DNA from 3 places in the Rhizobium sp. KDH_Rht_773_N genome. Region 2 is predicted to be linked to each of the others. Evidence: riboswitches for the same ligand, from Rfam matches in the RefSeq annotation. Region 2 holds a riboswitch; each other region holds the start of a gene.
The links. Region 2 has a riboswitch for cobalamin ahead of nrdH (glutaredoxin-like protein NrdH). Riboswitches for the same ligand answer to the same signal wherever they lie in the genome.
Positions count from the first base shown of each region.

Region 1: linked by a shared signal. The riboswitch ahead of bluB (5,6-dimethylbenzimidazole synthase) and the one ahead of nrdH (glutaredoxin-like protein NrdH) in region 2 are both predicted to bind cobalamin.
Region 3: linked by a shared signal. The riboswitch ahead of cobU (bifunctional adenosylcobinamide kinase/adenosylcobinamide-phosphate guanylyltransferase) and the one ahead of nrdH (glutaredoxin-like protein NrdH) in region 2 are both predicted to bind cobalamin.

Region 1 covers NZ_CM129525.1:4,137,440-4,142,066, reverse strand. Annotated here, with positions in the region: gene ACU8HS_RS20585 (NADP-dependent malic enzyme) at 1-279, shown strand, start outside; gene ACU8HS_RS20580 (ribonuclease H family protein) at 285-827, opposite strand; gene ACU8HS_RS20575 (DUF2865 domain-containing protein) at 1,026-2,102, shown strand; gene bluB (5,6-dimethylbenzimidazole synthase) at 2,117-2,803, opposite strand; cobalamin riboswitch at 2,846-3,036, opposite strand; gene ACU8HS_RS20565 (MFS transporter) at 3,189-4,586, shown strand.
Region 2 covers NZ_CM129525.1:2,326,080-2,330,706, forward strand. Annotated here, with positions in the region: gene metE (5-methyltetrahydropteroyltriglutamate--homocysteine S-methyltransferase) at 1-1,113, shown strand, start outside; cobalamin riboswitch at 1,289-1,515, shown strand; gene nrdH (glutaredoxin-like protein NrdH) at 1,779-2,000, shown strand; gene nrdI (class Ib ribonucleoside-diphosphate reductase assembly flavoprotein NrdI) at 2,014-2,427, shown strand; gene nrdE (class 1b ribonucleoside-diphosphate reductase subunit alpha) at 2,406-4,574, shown strand.
Region 3 covers NZ_CM129525.1:3,539,601-3,544,227, reverse strand. Annotated here, with positions in the region: gene cobN (cobaltochelatase subunit CobN) at 1-1,309, opposite strand, end outside; gene cobW (cobalamin biosynthesis protein CobW) at 1,319-2,365, opposite strand; gene cobU (bifunctional adenosylcobinamide kinase/adenosylcobinamide-phosphate guanylyltransferase) at 2,369-2,878, opposite strand; cobalamin riboswitch at 3,231-3,623, opposite strand; gene ACU8HS_RS17450 (chloride channel protein) at 3,831-4,627, shown strand, end outside.

The sequences.
Region 1 (4,627 bases), 1.8 Mb from region 2:
GGCGAAATGCACGGCGAAAGCGCGATCTCCGAGGAGCTGCGCCGCCGCGTCATGCCGCACACGACGCTGCATGACGAAGCCAACCTCCTGGTCTTCCCGAACCTCGATGCCGCCAACATCACGCTCGGCGTCGTCAAGTCGATGACCGACGGCCTGCATGTCGGCCCGATCCTGCTCGGCACGGCCATGCCCGCCCACATCCTGGCACCGTCAGTCACCTCGCGCGGCGTGGTCAACATGGCGGCGCTCGCCGTCGTCGAGGCCTCGCAGCCGGCCTAGGCATGTCAAGCCTGTCGGGGACGCCCTATCGAGCGGCGTCCCCGATCCGACAGTTCGTCGGCGCGCTCGTTGCCGGCAATACCGGAATGGCCCTTGCACCAGGCAATGCCGATCGCCGGATTCTGCAACAGCCTGAGATCGACGGCCCTCCAGAGGTCCGCATCCGCTATCGCCCGGTTTCGGGCCTTGCCGCCTGGATTGCTCTTCTTCCAGCCGTTGTTCCGCCAGATCGCCCGCCAATGGTTGCAGCCTTCGACGACGTAGACGGAATCGGACCAGATCAGCGCCGGCAGGCCCGCCGCCGCGCCGCCGATCCAGGCCGCCGCCTCAAGCACGGCGGTCAGTTCCATCCTGTTATTGGCCGAATTCTCCGCGCCGCCGAAGCCTGCGGCGATTTCGGCGCCGTCGCGGTAGGCGACGAAGGCCCATCCTCCCTGCCCGGAACCGGGCTCGAAACAGCCGTCCACGAAAACGTGAAGGCCCTGTCTGCCCTGCGGCATTGCCGATGCGGCTGCGCGGGAAAGCATGTCGCGTGGGATATCTGTCATATCAACTGTTTAGCTGTCACGGATGCCCCGCGCGATTGCGGGAGCGGCGGGAGCGGAGCATCGGGTGTTCTGGATAAGATCGCAAAAATGCGCTAGGAATTCATCCGAGCTTATTAAGGGAAATACGTTAAGACAAAGCGCGGCGGATTGAAGCCGCAATTCGCCGATGGATGCATTTTCTCACTCCGGAACGACGTCGTGAAGCGCCGAAACCTGTATCTCGTCTTCTTTCTGGCATTCGCGGTTCCCGCAGAGGCGCAGACCAATGCGATCTGCGAGGATCTGCGCGGGCGTCTTGCCGACCTGCCGCAGGTGATCGGCAATGCCAACGGCACCGAGATGCGCCAATATGCGGGCGCGCTGGCCGAACAGAATCTGGAATTGCGCAAGGTGCGCGGCGATCTGCGCCGCTACGGCTGCACGTCCGGCAGCATGGTCGTCGTCGGCGGCGAGAATGCCGGTTTCTGCGAAGAGCTGGAACAGGCGCAGGCAAAGATGGTGGACAATATCCGCTACCTGCAGGACCGCCGCGACGCGTTGCGCCAGTCCGCTGTCGATCCGGCCCGCGAAGGCCTGCTGGCCGCGCTTGAAGACAATGGCTGCAACAGCGAGAGTTTCAGCGAACCCGCACAGGGCGACCTCTATGCGCCGGCCCCCTCGATCGAGGAACAGGCCATGCGCGGCGATACGTTCATTCCCCTCGGCGGCGGTGAGCGCTACGGCCTGCCGCGCGCCGAAATGCTCTCGCCCGTCAGCACCATCTGCGTGCGCACCTGCGACGGCGGCTTCTTCCCGATCAGCAACAACGCCACCTCGGTCGATTTCGGCCGCGATGCCGCGACCTGCGCCAAGATGTGCCCCGGCGTGGAGACGGAACTCTATTATCGCGATATTTCCAGCACCGAAGCCGCAAACATGATCTCGACGGCGACGGGCGCGCCCTATGGCGCGATGAAGAACGCCTTCGCCTACAAGACCCGCCCGCCCGGCGAAAAATCCGCCTGCTCCTGCAACCTGACGGCCTATTACGAGGAAATGCGCCGGAACCAGACGGTCTCCGCGCCGGCGCCCGCGCCGCAGGGCTCGATCACCACGATCCGCACTCAGGCCCCGAAGGCCGCGGATACGCCGCCGCAGCCGCAGGTGCCGGATCGCCCCTACGATCCCGCAACCAAGGTTCGCCAGGTCGGCCCGCAATTCCTTGCCGGCGATCAGGGCAAGATCGATCTCGCCAATCCGGCCGTGACAGGCCCGCAGCCGCAGCAGCAGCCGTAGGAAACGGCGCGGCCTTAGCCTGCCGCCTGCCCCCAGCCGTCATGGAAGACCAGCTCTTCCAGCGCCAGGCGCTGCCGCCAGCCCTTGACCGCCAGTTCCGGCTCTTCATAGAGCCGGTCGACGAAACCGGCGCAGAGCCAGGCCACGACCTCGATATGATCGGGTATGCCGAGAATCTGCTTCAGGTCGCCCTCGCGAAAGATGCTGACCCAGCCGATGCCGACGCCTTCGGCTCGTGCCGCAAGCCACAGGTTCTGGATGGCGCAGACGGTGGAATAGCTGTCCATGCGCGGATTGTGCGTGCGCCCCAGCACGACGCTGCCGCTGCGGGTGGGATCGCAGGTGACGCAGATGCCGAGCGGCGCCTCGACGATTCCTTCAAGCTTCAGCGCGCGATAGGCCTGCCGCCGTTCGGCCGCAAACATCAGGGCGGCCTCTTCGTTGGCCTTGACGAATGCGTCGCGCACCCGCGCCCTCACCTCGGCGCTTTTGACCAGAACGAAATTCCACGGCTGCATGAAGCCGACCGAAGGCGCGTGATGGGCGGCCGTCAGAAGCCGCCTGATCAGGTCGTCCGGCAAGGGATCGGGCAGGAACTCGCCGCGCACGTCGCGCCGCGTCATGATTGCGTGATAGACGGCCTCTCGTTCGGCCGCAGAAAAACCGGATGCCGGGCAAACGGCATCGTCAATGGGTCGCATCGTCAAATCCCCAACAACGCAACCGCCCGCCGTCCGCGCGGGTTAGGTCTATCTTGCCAGGCCGGTCTTCTGACTCGGCGTCATCCGCCCGGCCGCTGCCTTCCCGGCCCTGCGGCCAGTGGCGTCATGAAGCGGCGGGCGTCGGCCTTACAGCGTTGGGCACGTTCCGGCCTTGCACCGGATTCCCGATTCTCCCGCCTGTGACGGCGGGCACCTGACAATCGGATCTATGGCGCGGAAACGGCACGACGGCAAGCCGCTGCGACATTGATTTCGTGGACAGGCTAAAAATGCTGGCCTAGAAGGAAGCCAGAATCCGACCGGTGCCGAAGGCGCCGAATCCCATCCCGTTGCATTCCGGTTGCCCGTGTCCCGTCTAACGCCGATGATCCTTGCGGTCGCCCTGTTCATGGAACAGATGGATTCGACCGTGATTGCCACCAGCCTGCCGGCCATTGCCGCCGATATCGGCACCTCGCCGATCGCGCTCAAGCTTGCGGTAACGAGCTACCTCGTGGCGCTGGCGATCTTCATTCCGATCAGCGGCTGGATGTCGGATCGCTTCGGCGCCCGCAACGTTTTCCGGCTGGCGATCTTCGTGTTCATGGTCGGCTCGGTCGCCTGCGCCTTTTCCAATTCCATCGCCGCCTTCGTGATCTCCCGCCTCATCCAGGGCGCCGGCGGCTCGATGATGACGCCGGTCGGGCGGTTGCTGCTCGTGCGCGGCACGCCACGTCACCAGCTGGTGAATGCCATGGCCTGGCTGACCATACCGGCGCTCATCGGCCCGATCATGGGGCCGCCGATCGGCGGCTTCCTGACCACCTATCTGAGCTGGCACTGGATCTTCTGGATCAACGTGCCGATCGGCATTATCGGCATCGCTCTCGTCACCCGCTTCCTGCCGGCGGTCGAGCCGCGCAGCCCCAAGCCGATGGATTTTCCGGGCTTCTTCCTTTCCGGGATAGGTTTTGCCGGTTTCGTCTTCGGCATTTCCGTCATCAGCCTGCCGGCCGTTCCCATCGTCTACGGCTATGTCACCGTCGCCGTCGGCATCCTCTCCGGCATCCTCTATTTCGTGCATGCGAAACGCACGCCGCATCCGCTGCTCGATCCGAAAATGTTCCGTTATCCGATGTTCCGGGCGGCGATTCTCGGCGCTTCGAATTTCCGCATGGGGCTTGGCGCGCTGCCCTTCCTCCTGCCGCTGATGCTGCAGCTCGGTTTCGGGCTGACGCCGCTGCAGTCCGGCTCGATCACCTTCGTCAGCGCGCTCGGCTCCATGGGCTCGAAATTCGCGGCATCGCGCACCTACAATGCCTTCGGCTTCCGCAACGTCATCGCGCTGACGACCTTCCTGGCGGCGATCTTCCTGGGCATCAACGGCTTCTTCACCGCCGAAACGCCTGTCTACGTCATCATGGGCTGTCTTCTCGTCGGCGGCCTGCTGCGCTCCATGGCCTTCTCGGGCGTCAACGCCATGGCCTTCGGCGATGTGGACGAGGCGGACAGCAGCCAGGCAACCGCCATCAATGCCGTGGCGCAACGCATCTCCATGGCCATGGGCGTTGCCGTGGCCGGCACGATCCTGGAAGTCTCCGCAAGCTTCCATGGCGGCAGGCTCACGGTCGGCGATTTCCACATCGCCTTCTTCATCGTGGCGACGATCTCGGCGCTTGCCTGCATCACCTTCCTGCGCCTGCCCGCCAATGCCGGCGAGGAACTGACGACGCGGCGCCGCAAGAACCGGCATCCGGAAGAGGCAATGGCGGAAAGCCGCTGAAAACTTCACGGACCCGTCATTTTTCCTCACAGATTCCGCGT
Region 2 (4,627 bases):
CAGAAAGTCAGGCAGCGCGTCGGCGCGATCGATGCGGCGATGAAGACACGCGGCAGTGCCTTTGCCGAGCGGACAGGCCTGCAGGAGCGTAAACTTCGGCTGCCGCTCTTTCCAACGACGACGATCGGCTCCTTCCCGCAGACGTCGGACGTGCGAAAATCCCGCTCGGCCTTCACCAGGGGCACGATCAGCGAGACAGAGTACGATGCCTTCCTGAAAAAGGAGACCGAAGCGGCGATCCGCTGGCAGGAAGAGATCGGCCTCGACGTGCTCGTCCACGGCGAATTCGAGCGTAACGACATGGTGCAGTATTTCGGCGAGCAGCTTTCCGGCTTTGCCTTCACGCAGCATGCCTGGGTGCAGAGTTACGGCTCGCGCTATGTCCGCCCGCCCATCATCTTCGGCGACGTCTCCCGCCCCGCACCGATGACGGTGGAATGGTGGCGTTATGCGCAATCGCTGACGCAAAAGCCGGTCAAGGGCATGCTGACCGGGCCGGTGACGATCCTCAACTGGTCCTTCGTGCGCGACGATCTCTCGCGTGCCGATGTCAGCCGGCAGATCGCGCTCGCGATCCGTGACGAGGTGCTCGATCTCGAACGGGCCGGCGCGGCGATGATCCAGATCGACGAGGCCGCCCTTCGCGAAGGTCTGCCGCTGCGCAAGGCCGATTGGAAGACCTATCTCGACTGGGCTGTCGAAAGTTTTCGCCTGTGCTCATCCGGCGTATCGGACGAAACGCAGATCCACACGCATATGTGCTATTCGGAGTTCAACCAGATCATCGATGCGATTGCGGCGATGGATGCCGACGTGATCTCGATCGAGACCTCACGGTCGAAGATGGAACTGCTGGAGGCCTTCCGCAGCTACAAATATCCGAACGAGATCGGCCCCGGCGTCTACGACATCCATTCGCCCCGCGTTCCCGAAGTCGAGGAGATGACCGAACTCCTGACGCTGGCGCGCCAGCGTCTGACGGATGGGCAGCTCTGGATCAATCCGGATTGCGGATTGAAGACGCGCAAGTGGGAAGAGGTTCGCCCGGCGCTCGTCAACATGGTCGCTGCCGCAAGGCTGCTGCGTGGGGCGGCAGCATCGACCCACTCCTGAGCGTCCAAGTGATTCCCGGAAGCCGGCGATCTGCCGGCTTCCACCCGCAAGCCCTCCTCCGCAGCCTGCTTTCTTTAAGCATCCGTTAACCACGTTTTTCACAGGAATGCAGCGATTTCAAACATGCCGTAACGCGATGCACAAACCATCCGTTGACGCAAACCGGGATTCGCGTACTATATCTAGTGTTCAAGGTTCTTTCGATTCGCGAGAGTCGAGGGCTAAGACGGGAATACGGTGCGTTTCGCCATGACGGCGCGACAAGGCCGTAGCTGCCCCCGCAACTGTAAGCGGCGAGCAACTGTCCGATTTCAGGTCACTGAGGCATGAAGCTTTGGGAAGGCTGGGGGCAGGGTGCTTCGACCCGCGAGCCAGGAGACCTGCCTTGAACGAGATGTCCACGGGCGGGGTGTCCGGAAGGTCGCGTAGATGTCAGGCGGAGAAATCCGCATCCGTTGCGCTGCCCCCGAACGTCCGCATGAACACTTCGGGGTTGAAGTCATGTCGAGAGCATCAAAACCGCCGCCTGCGCAGATCCTGCGGGGAAGAGTGTTCGGCGTGTAATACGCCCATTTGCCAGATCCATATCAAGCGTTGCCTCGGACGCCGCAAGGCGCCCGATCCCGGTATTGCGTCCGGAATCCATTGACATCACGAGGAACATGATGAGCGTTACCGTTTACAGCAAGCCTGCCTGCGTACAGTGCACCGCTACCTACCGCGCCCTCGACCGTCTGGGCGTCGACTATCAGATCATCGATATTTCCGAGGATGCCGACGCGCTCGATCGCGTGCGCGGCATGGGCTACATGCAGGTCCCGGTCGTCGTTGCCGGCGACAGCCACTGGGCGGGTTTCCGTCCCGACATGATCAGCGCGCTCTCCTGAGCGGAGAGGAGCGATGGGCCTGATCGTCTATTTTTCCAGCCGGTCCGAGAATACCCATCGTTTCGTCGAGAAGCTGGGACTGCGCGCGGCGCGCATTCCCCTCGGCGCTGAAGACATCCACGTTCACGAACCCTATGTGCTGATCTCGCCCACCTATTGCGGCGACGGCGGCCCGGGAATCGTGAAGGGAGCCGTGCCCAAGCAGGTGATCCGCTTCCTCAACGACGCGGAAAACCGCTCCAACATCCGCGGCGTGATTGCTGCGGGCAACAGCAATTTCGGCGAGACCTACGGGCTTGCCGGCGACGTGATCTCGCAGAAGTGCCGGGTGCCGTATCTCTACCGGTTCGAGCTTCTGGGAACTGCCGAGGATGTCGCCAATGTCAAAAACGGGATGGGACGATTTTGGACACGGGAACAAGCCTGACGCGAGATGCGGGCGCAAAGCCGCTGAAGGCGGCCGAAGCGCTGGACTACCACGCGCTGAACGCGATGCTGAACCTCTATGACGATGAGGGAAAGATCCAGCTCGACAAGGACCGCATGGCGGCCAAGCAGTATTTCCTGCAGCATGTGAACCAGAACACGGTGTTCTTCCACAATCTTCGGGAGAAGCTCGATTATCTCGTAACTGAAGGCTATTACGAGCAGGACGTGCTCGACCAGTATTCTTTCAATTTTGTGCGTGACCTGTTCGACCAGGCCTATGCCAAGAAGTTCCGTTTTCCGACCTTCCTCGGCGCCTTCAAATATTACACCAGCTATACGCTGAAGACTTTCGACGGCAAGCGCTACCTGGAGCGTTATGAAGACCGTATCTGCATGGTGGCGCTGACGCTGGCCGGGGGCAACGAGCAGCTCGCCCGCGATCTGGTCGAAGAGATCATCACCGGCCGTTTCCAGCCGGCAACGCCGACCTTCCTCAATGCCGGCAAGAAACAGCGCGGCGAGCTCGTCTCGTGCTTCCTGCTGCGCGTCGAAGACAATATGGAATCGATCGGCCGCTCCATCAATTCCGCACTGCAGCTTTCCAAGCGCGGCGGCGGCGTGGCGCTGTCCTTGACGAACATCCGTGAAGCCGGTGCGCCGATCAAGCAGATCGAGAACCAGTCCTCCGGCATCATTCCCGTCATGAAGCTGCTGGAAGACAGTTTCTCCTATGCCAACCAGCTCGGTGCGCGGCAGGGGGCGGGCGCCGTCTATCTCAACGCGCATCACCCCGATATCATGCGCTTCCTCGATACCAAGCGCGAAAATGCCGACGAGAAGATCCGCATCAAGACGCTGTCGCTCGGCGTCGTCGTGCCCGACATCACCTTCGAGCTCGCCAGGAACAACGAGGATATGTACCTCTTCTCGCCCTATGACGTGGAGCGGGTCTATGGCGTGCCCTTCACCGAAATCTCGGTGACGGAGAAGTATCGCGAGATGGTGGCGGATGCCCGTATCACCAAGAAGAAGATCAAGGCGCGCGAATTCTTCCAGGTGATCGCCGAGATCCAGTTCGAGAGCGGCTATCCCTACATCATGTTCGAAGACACGGTGAACCGGGCAAACCCGATCGACGGCCGCATCACCATGAGCAATCTCTGCTCGGAAATCCTGCAGGTGAGCGAGGCGAGCACCTTCAACGACGACCTGTCCTACAAGCATCTCGGCAAGGATATTTCCTGCAATCTCGGCTCGCTCAACATCGCCATGGCGATGGATTCATCCGATTTCGGCAAGACGATCGAAACCTCGATCCGGGCGCTGACGGCCGTTTCCGACATGAGCCATATTTCCTCGGTTCCGTCGATCGAAAAGGGCAATGACGACAGCCACGCCATCGGCCTGGGACAGATGAACCTGCACGGATATCTCGCCCGCGAGCGCATCCACTACGGTTCGGAAGAGGGCGTCGATTTCACCAATATCTATTTCTATACGGTGACCTATCACGCGCTGCGCGCCTCCAACCGCCTGGCGGTCGAGCGTGGTTCAAGCTTCAAGGGTTTCGAGAAGTCGAAATATGCCTCGGGCGACTATTTCGACAAATATACCGAGCAGGAATGGAAGCCGGCGACCGAGAAGGTGCAGGCGCTGTTTGACGGCGCCGGCATTCATATTCCGACGCGGGAAGACTGGCTGGAGCTGAAGAAGGCCGTCATGGCCTCCGGGCTCTATAATCAGAACCTGCAGGCCGTGCCGCCGACGGGCTCGATCTCCTACATCAACCACTCGACCTCCTCGATCCACCCGATCGTGTCGAAGATCGAGATCCGCAAGGAAGGCAAGATCGGCCGCGTCTATTATCCCGCGCCGTTCATGACCAACGACAATCTCGACTATTACGAGGACGCCTACGAGATCGGACCGGAGAAGATCATCGATACCTACGCGGCGGCCACCCGGCATGTCGACCAGGGCCTGTCGCTGACGTTGTTCTTCCGCGATACGGCAACGACGCGCGACATCAACCGCGCCCAGATCTATGCCTGGAAGAAGGGCATCAAGACGATCTACTACGTCCGCCTTCGCCAGATGGCGCTGTCCGGTACCGAGGTGCAGGGCTGCGTGTCTTGCACGCTGTGATTTGATTTCCGGCTCTGGGCCGAGAGTTTCGAGCCCGTGGCCCCCTCATTCGC
Region 3 (4,627 bases), 1.2 Mb from region 2:
GCCGCTGCCGCAGCCGCGCCCAGCTGGCGGCAAGGGCCGCGACATAGGCCATGCGCCCGCCATCCGGCTCGCTGGACACGATATTGGCCTCGACATCAGCATCGTAGCGGGCGGCGGCCTTGAAGGAGACGGCGCGCGACAGCACGCGGCCATCCACCTCCGGCAGCGCCACATTCATGCCGAGATCGCGGGCCGACAGCCCCTGCGAGGAACCGGCCCAGGCCTCCCGCGACGAGGCGGAAAAGATCGCCTGCAGCACGACGGCGTCATTGGCCTCCAGCACCGTCGGCTCGCGATCGGCGCCGGGTGCAGAGACGGCAAAGCCTGTCGTGTTGATGACGACGTCGGGTTTGAGCTCGGCGAAGATAGATTCGAGGATACCTTTGGAGATGGGGTCCTTGAGGCTGTAGGCAAAGACCGGCAGCGGCCGCAGGCCCTGCGCCTGCAGGGCTTCGATCAGGGCTTCGACGGGGCGGGTTTCGCCGCTCTGCACGAGGGCGCGGTAGAAGGCGATGGCGACGATGGGCAACGACCGTCCCTTCTCCCCGTCGGGGGTCCGAAGGACGGGTCGAGACCCGCGGCTCGACCCCGGTCGGTGGCCCGAAGGGTCGGATGAGGGGGCCACCCCACAAACGTCTGCATCGTGTTCCTGTTGCTCACTCCTTGCGTCGCTCGCCCCCCTCATCTGCCCTGTCGGGCATCTTCTCGCCGCTGGGGCGAAGACCGAACCGGCAAACTCCTTCCACTCCTCAACCCCAACCAGCCCCCGCCCCGGCCACCAGATCCCCGCCTTCATCAGCGGCGCTGATGGCGCCGGCTTCTCCTCGCCGGAGAGCATCGCCGCCGCATAGGCGAGAAAGCCCCGCGCATTGGCATCCCCGCCCTCGATCAGATAGGCCCAGAGCGCGTTCAGATCCTCCAGCGCCACATTCGAAAACGGCGTCAGCCCCGCATCCGGCTTGCTGTCGCCCGGCAGCACCGCAATCAGCGCCCCGCTGCGCGCGGCGGCCGCATGCAGCGCCTCCAGCGCATAGTGAAAATAGCTCGCCCCGCCGAGCGCCCGCACGATGATGAGTTTCGCATGCCGCGCCGTGCGTTCCACATAGGTATCGACCGACATCGGATGTTTCAGGCTCATCAGGCTCGCAAGCCGCAGGGAATAGCCCGCCGCGCCGGCATGTGCCGCGGCAATCGCCGCAAGCTCGGTATCGGCGGCCGACAGGAACAGGATATCGCCCGGCGACTGGCCGAGGTCGATCGCCTCGTCCCCGTCGCTGATCGTTCCCTGCTGGGCGAGAAGCAGATGCATTCAATATCCTCAGACGAGCGCTTCGATCGCCTTGCGCACCGCGTCCTGGTCCATCTCGTGCAGGCCGATGACGACGAGGCGTGTATTGCGCGTTTCACCCGGCGCCCAGGCGCGGTCGAAATACTGGTCGACGCGCGCCCCCACGGCCTGCAGCTGCAGGCGCATCGGCTTGCCGGAAACATCGACGAAGCCCTTCAGGCGCAGCACGTCATGTTCGGCGATGATGCCCTTCAGCTTCTCGACGAAGCCGGCCGCATCCGGGACGGCACCGAGTTCGACGACGAAACTGTCGAATTCGTCATGGTCGTGCGGCTCGCCGTCCTCATGCTCCAGCTCGTGATGGGACTTGCGGTTGCCGATATCGTCTTCCGTGCCGATGCCGAGGCCGAGCAGCACGCCGGCCGGCACCTCGCCGTTCCTGGCCTCGATCATCACGGGCTTGCGGGCGATGCGCGAGGCGACTTCGCTCTTCACGCGGCCAAGCCCGTCGGCATCGATCAGATCGGTCTTGTTGAGCACGATCAGGTCGGCGCAGGTCAGCTGGTCCTCGAACAGTTCCTCGATCGGGCTTTCGTGATCGAGCGATTCGTCCGCCGCGCGGCGCGCATCGACGGCATCGTGGTCGTCGGCAAAACGCCCGGCGGCAACAGCCGCGCTATCGACCACGGTGATGACGCCGTCGACGGTCACTTCGCTGCGGATGTCAGGCCAGTTGAAGGCGGCGACGAGCGGCTGCGGCAGGGCAAGGCCCGAGGTTTCGATGACGATATGGTCCGGGCGCTGGTCGCGCTCCAGAAGCTTCGTCATGGTCGGGATGAAATCGTCGGCCACCGTGCAGCAGATGCAGCCGTTGGTCAGCTCGATAATGTCGTCCTCGGTGCAATTCTCCGCCCCGCAGCCCTTCAGCACGTCGCCGTCGACGCCGAGATCGCCGAACTCGTTGATGATGAGCGCGATCTTCCTGCCGCCGGCATTGGTGAGCAGGTTGCGGATCATGGTCGTCTTGCCGGCGCCGAGAAAGCCGGTAATGACGGTTGCGGGAATTTTCTGCTGCATGGTCTAACCCTTCATTTTCAGCGGCAGTCCGGCCGCGATGAAATACACGTCGTCGGCTTGCGCCGCGATCATCTGGTGCAGCCGTCCGGCATGGTCGCGAAACTCGCGCGCCATGCGGTTCTCCGGCACGATGCCGAGGCCGACTTCATTGGAAACGATGACGAGCCGCGCCTTTGCCCGCGGCAGGAAGGCGGCAAGCGCGGCCGACCGGGCGGCGATATCGCCCCCCTCCATCATCAGGTTGGTCAGCCACAGCGTCAGGCAATCAACGAGGATTGCCCGGCCCTCGCCGTCGATGGCGGCAAGCCGCTCGGCAAGATCGAGCGGCTCCTCATGCGTGGTCCAGGCGGGGCCGCGATCGGCCCTGTGCTGGTCGATACGCGCCTGCATCTCGTCGTCCCAGGCCCGGCCGGTGGCGACGTAATGGCGTTCGAGGCCGCTTTCGGTGACGAGGTTTTCGGCGAAGCGAGATTTGCCGGAACGGGCGCCGCCGAGGATGAAGGTTGTGGTCATGACAATGCGGCCTGTCGAGAATGGGCGCGGCCCTCTCTGCTTCCCTCATTCCTGTGCTTGTCACAGGAATCCAGCGTGCCCAAGTCCTTGGGCACGAGAGACTCGTTCAACGATGGCATAGATTCATTCACGGCGCAGACGCGCCGTGGCTGGATTCCTGTGACAAGCACAGGAATGAGGGAGGAGAGGAAAGCGCGCGCCAGGGGCCTACCACCATCAGGCGCCAGAACCCCATTACCGACGGGCGTCGAAACACCACCCCCACATCGCACCACACGAGGCAGCGCCGAATCGCATTCTTCAGCCAAGACAACCTCCGTGCTGGCAGCGGGCAAGATACCCAGATTGGGCATTATGCCCGGCACGGATGGCAGGTCTCCTGGCTCGCAGCTATCGGCCCCGACCGGGGCGACCTTTCCGGTCGCCCCTGATCGTGCCAGCGGATCCGCCTCGCCTTCCCGGCTGCCTGTCGTGAAAAGGCGGACGATTCGTAGAAATAGAGGCGTCCTGCCCCGGCTGATCACGATGCATTTCCAGTGGCTTTTCCGGCACCTGCTCCGCCTTGCCCGCCCGCGGAATGCGAGGCCGTCGGCGCAGCGGCGCACATGCCGGACGGAAGACCCTGACTGCTCTACAGTCGCGGGGTCGGCTGTGATGAAGGCGCCCGGCTTGGGTCCGCCCCGTCACATTCCCTTTTCATCCGGAAGGCGCAAGCCGATCCGGAACCATCCATTATGTGGTTTCATGGTTAGGCGCGCGCAACCCCCGTGTCAATTGCCGGCCGATGTGCCAAAGCCGCTCATCTCGACTTACACTACCAAGATTATCGAGTTTATTCAAAAACTTACGTCATAAAAACTTTACCGCCCAGCCGGTATTTTGCCGCAATTGCCGCTCATGCGGATGCCGGCTCCGCCCTTGACCCCCACTCATGCCGCCTAGTTTTCCCATGATGCTCTCCCGAATGGATATCCGCCGTTTCCGGCCCCTCACCACCATTTTCGATTTGGGACGCCTGCGGGCGCTCGTGCGCCACAGCGAAATGGGCATGGTCTTTGCCGGCGCGCTCGTCGGCATCGCCTCGGGGCTTGCGGTCACGGCCATGAGCTATGTCTCGGAACAGATGCACAGGCTGATCTTCGGCATTGACGGGACGGCAAGGCTCAGCGCCTCGCAGATCGACAGCAAGTTCCTGCTGATGACCGCCCCGATTGCCGGCGGCGCCCTGCTCGGCCTGCTGATCTTCATCCTCGCCAGATGGCGCAAGAAACCGATGGTCGATCCGGTCGAGGCCAACGCGCTGCATGGCGGCCGCCTGTCGCTGACCGACAGCATCCTCGTCGCCGTCCAGAATCTCGTGTCCAACGGCTTCGGCGCGTCCGTGGGGCTGGAGGCCGGCTATACGCAGCTTGCCGCCGGCATCGCCTCGAAATTCGGCCTGAAGCTGCAGCTGCGCCGCGCCGATCTGCGCGTTCTCGTCGGCTGCGGCGCGGCCGGCGCCATCGCCGCCGCCTTCAACGCGCCGCTGACGGGCGCCTTCTACGCCTTCGAGCTGATCGTCGGCACCTACACGATCGTCTCGCTGACACCCGTCGTTGTCGCGGCCCTCGTCGCCACGCTGGTCGCGCGGCTGCTGGCCGGCAGCGATTTCGTCATCGATGTCGGCAGCTTCGGCGCCGTCCAGCCGGCCGATTACGTGCCGGCCATCGCGCTTGGCGCCTTCTGCGCCGGCATCGGCATTCTCATCAT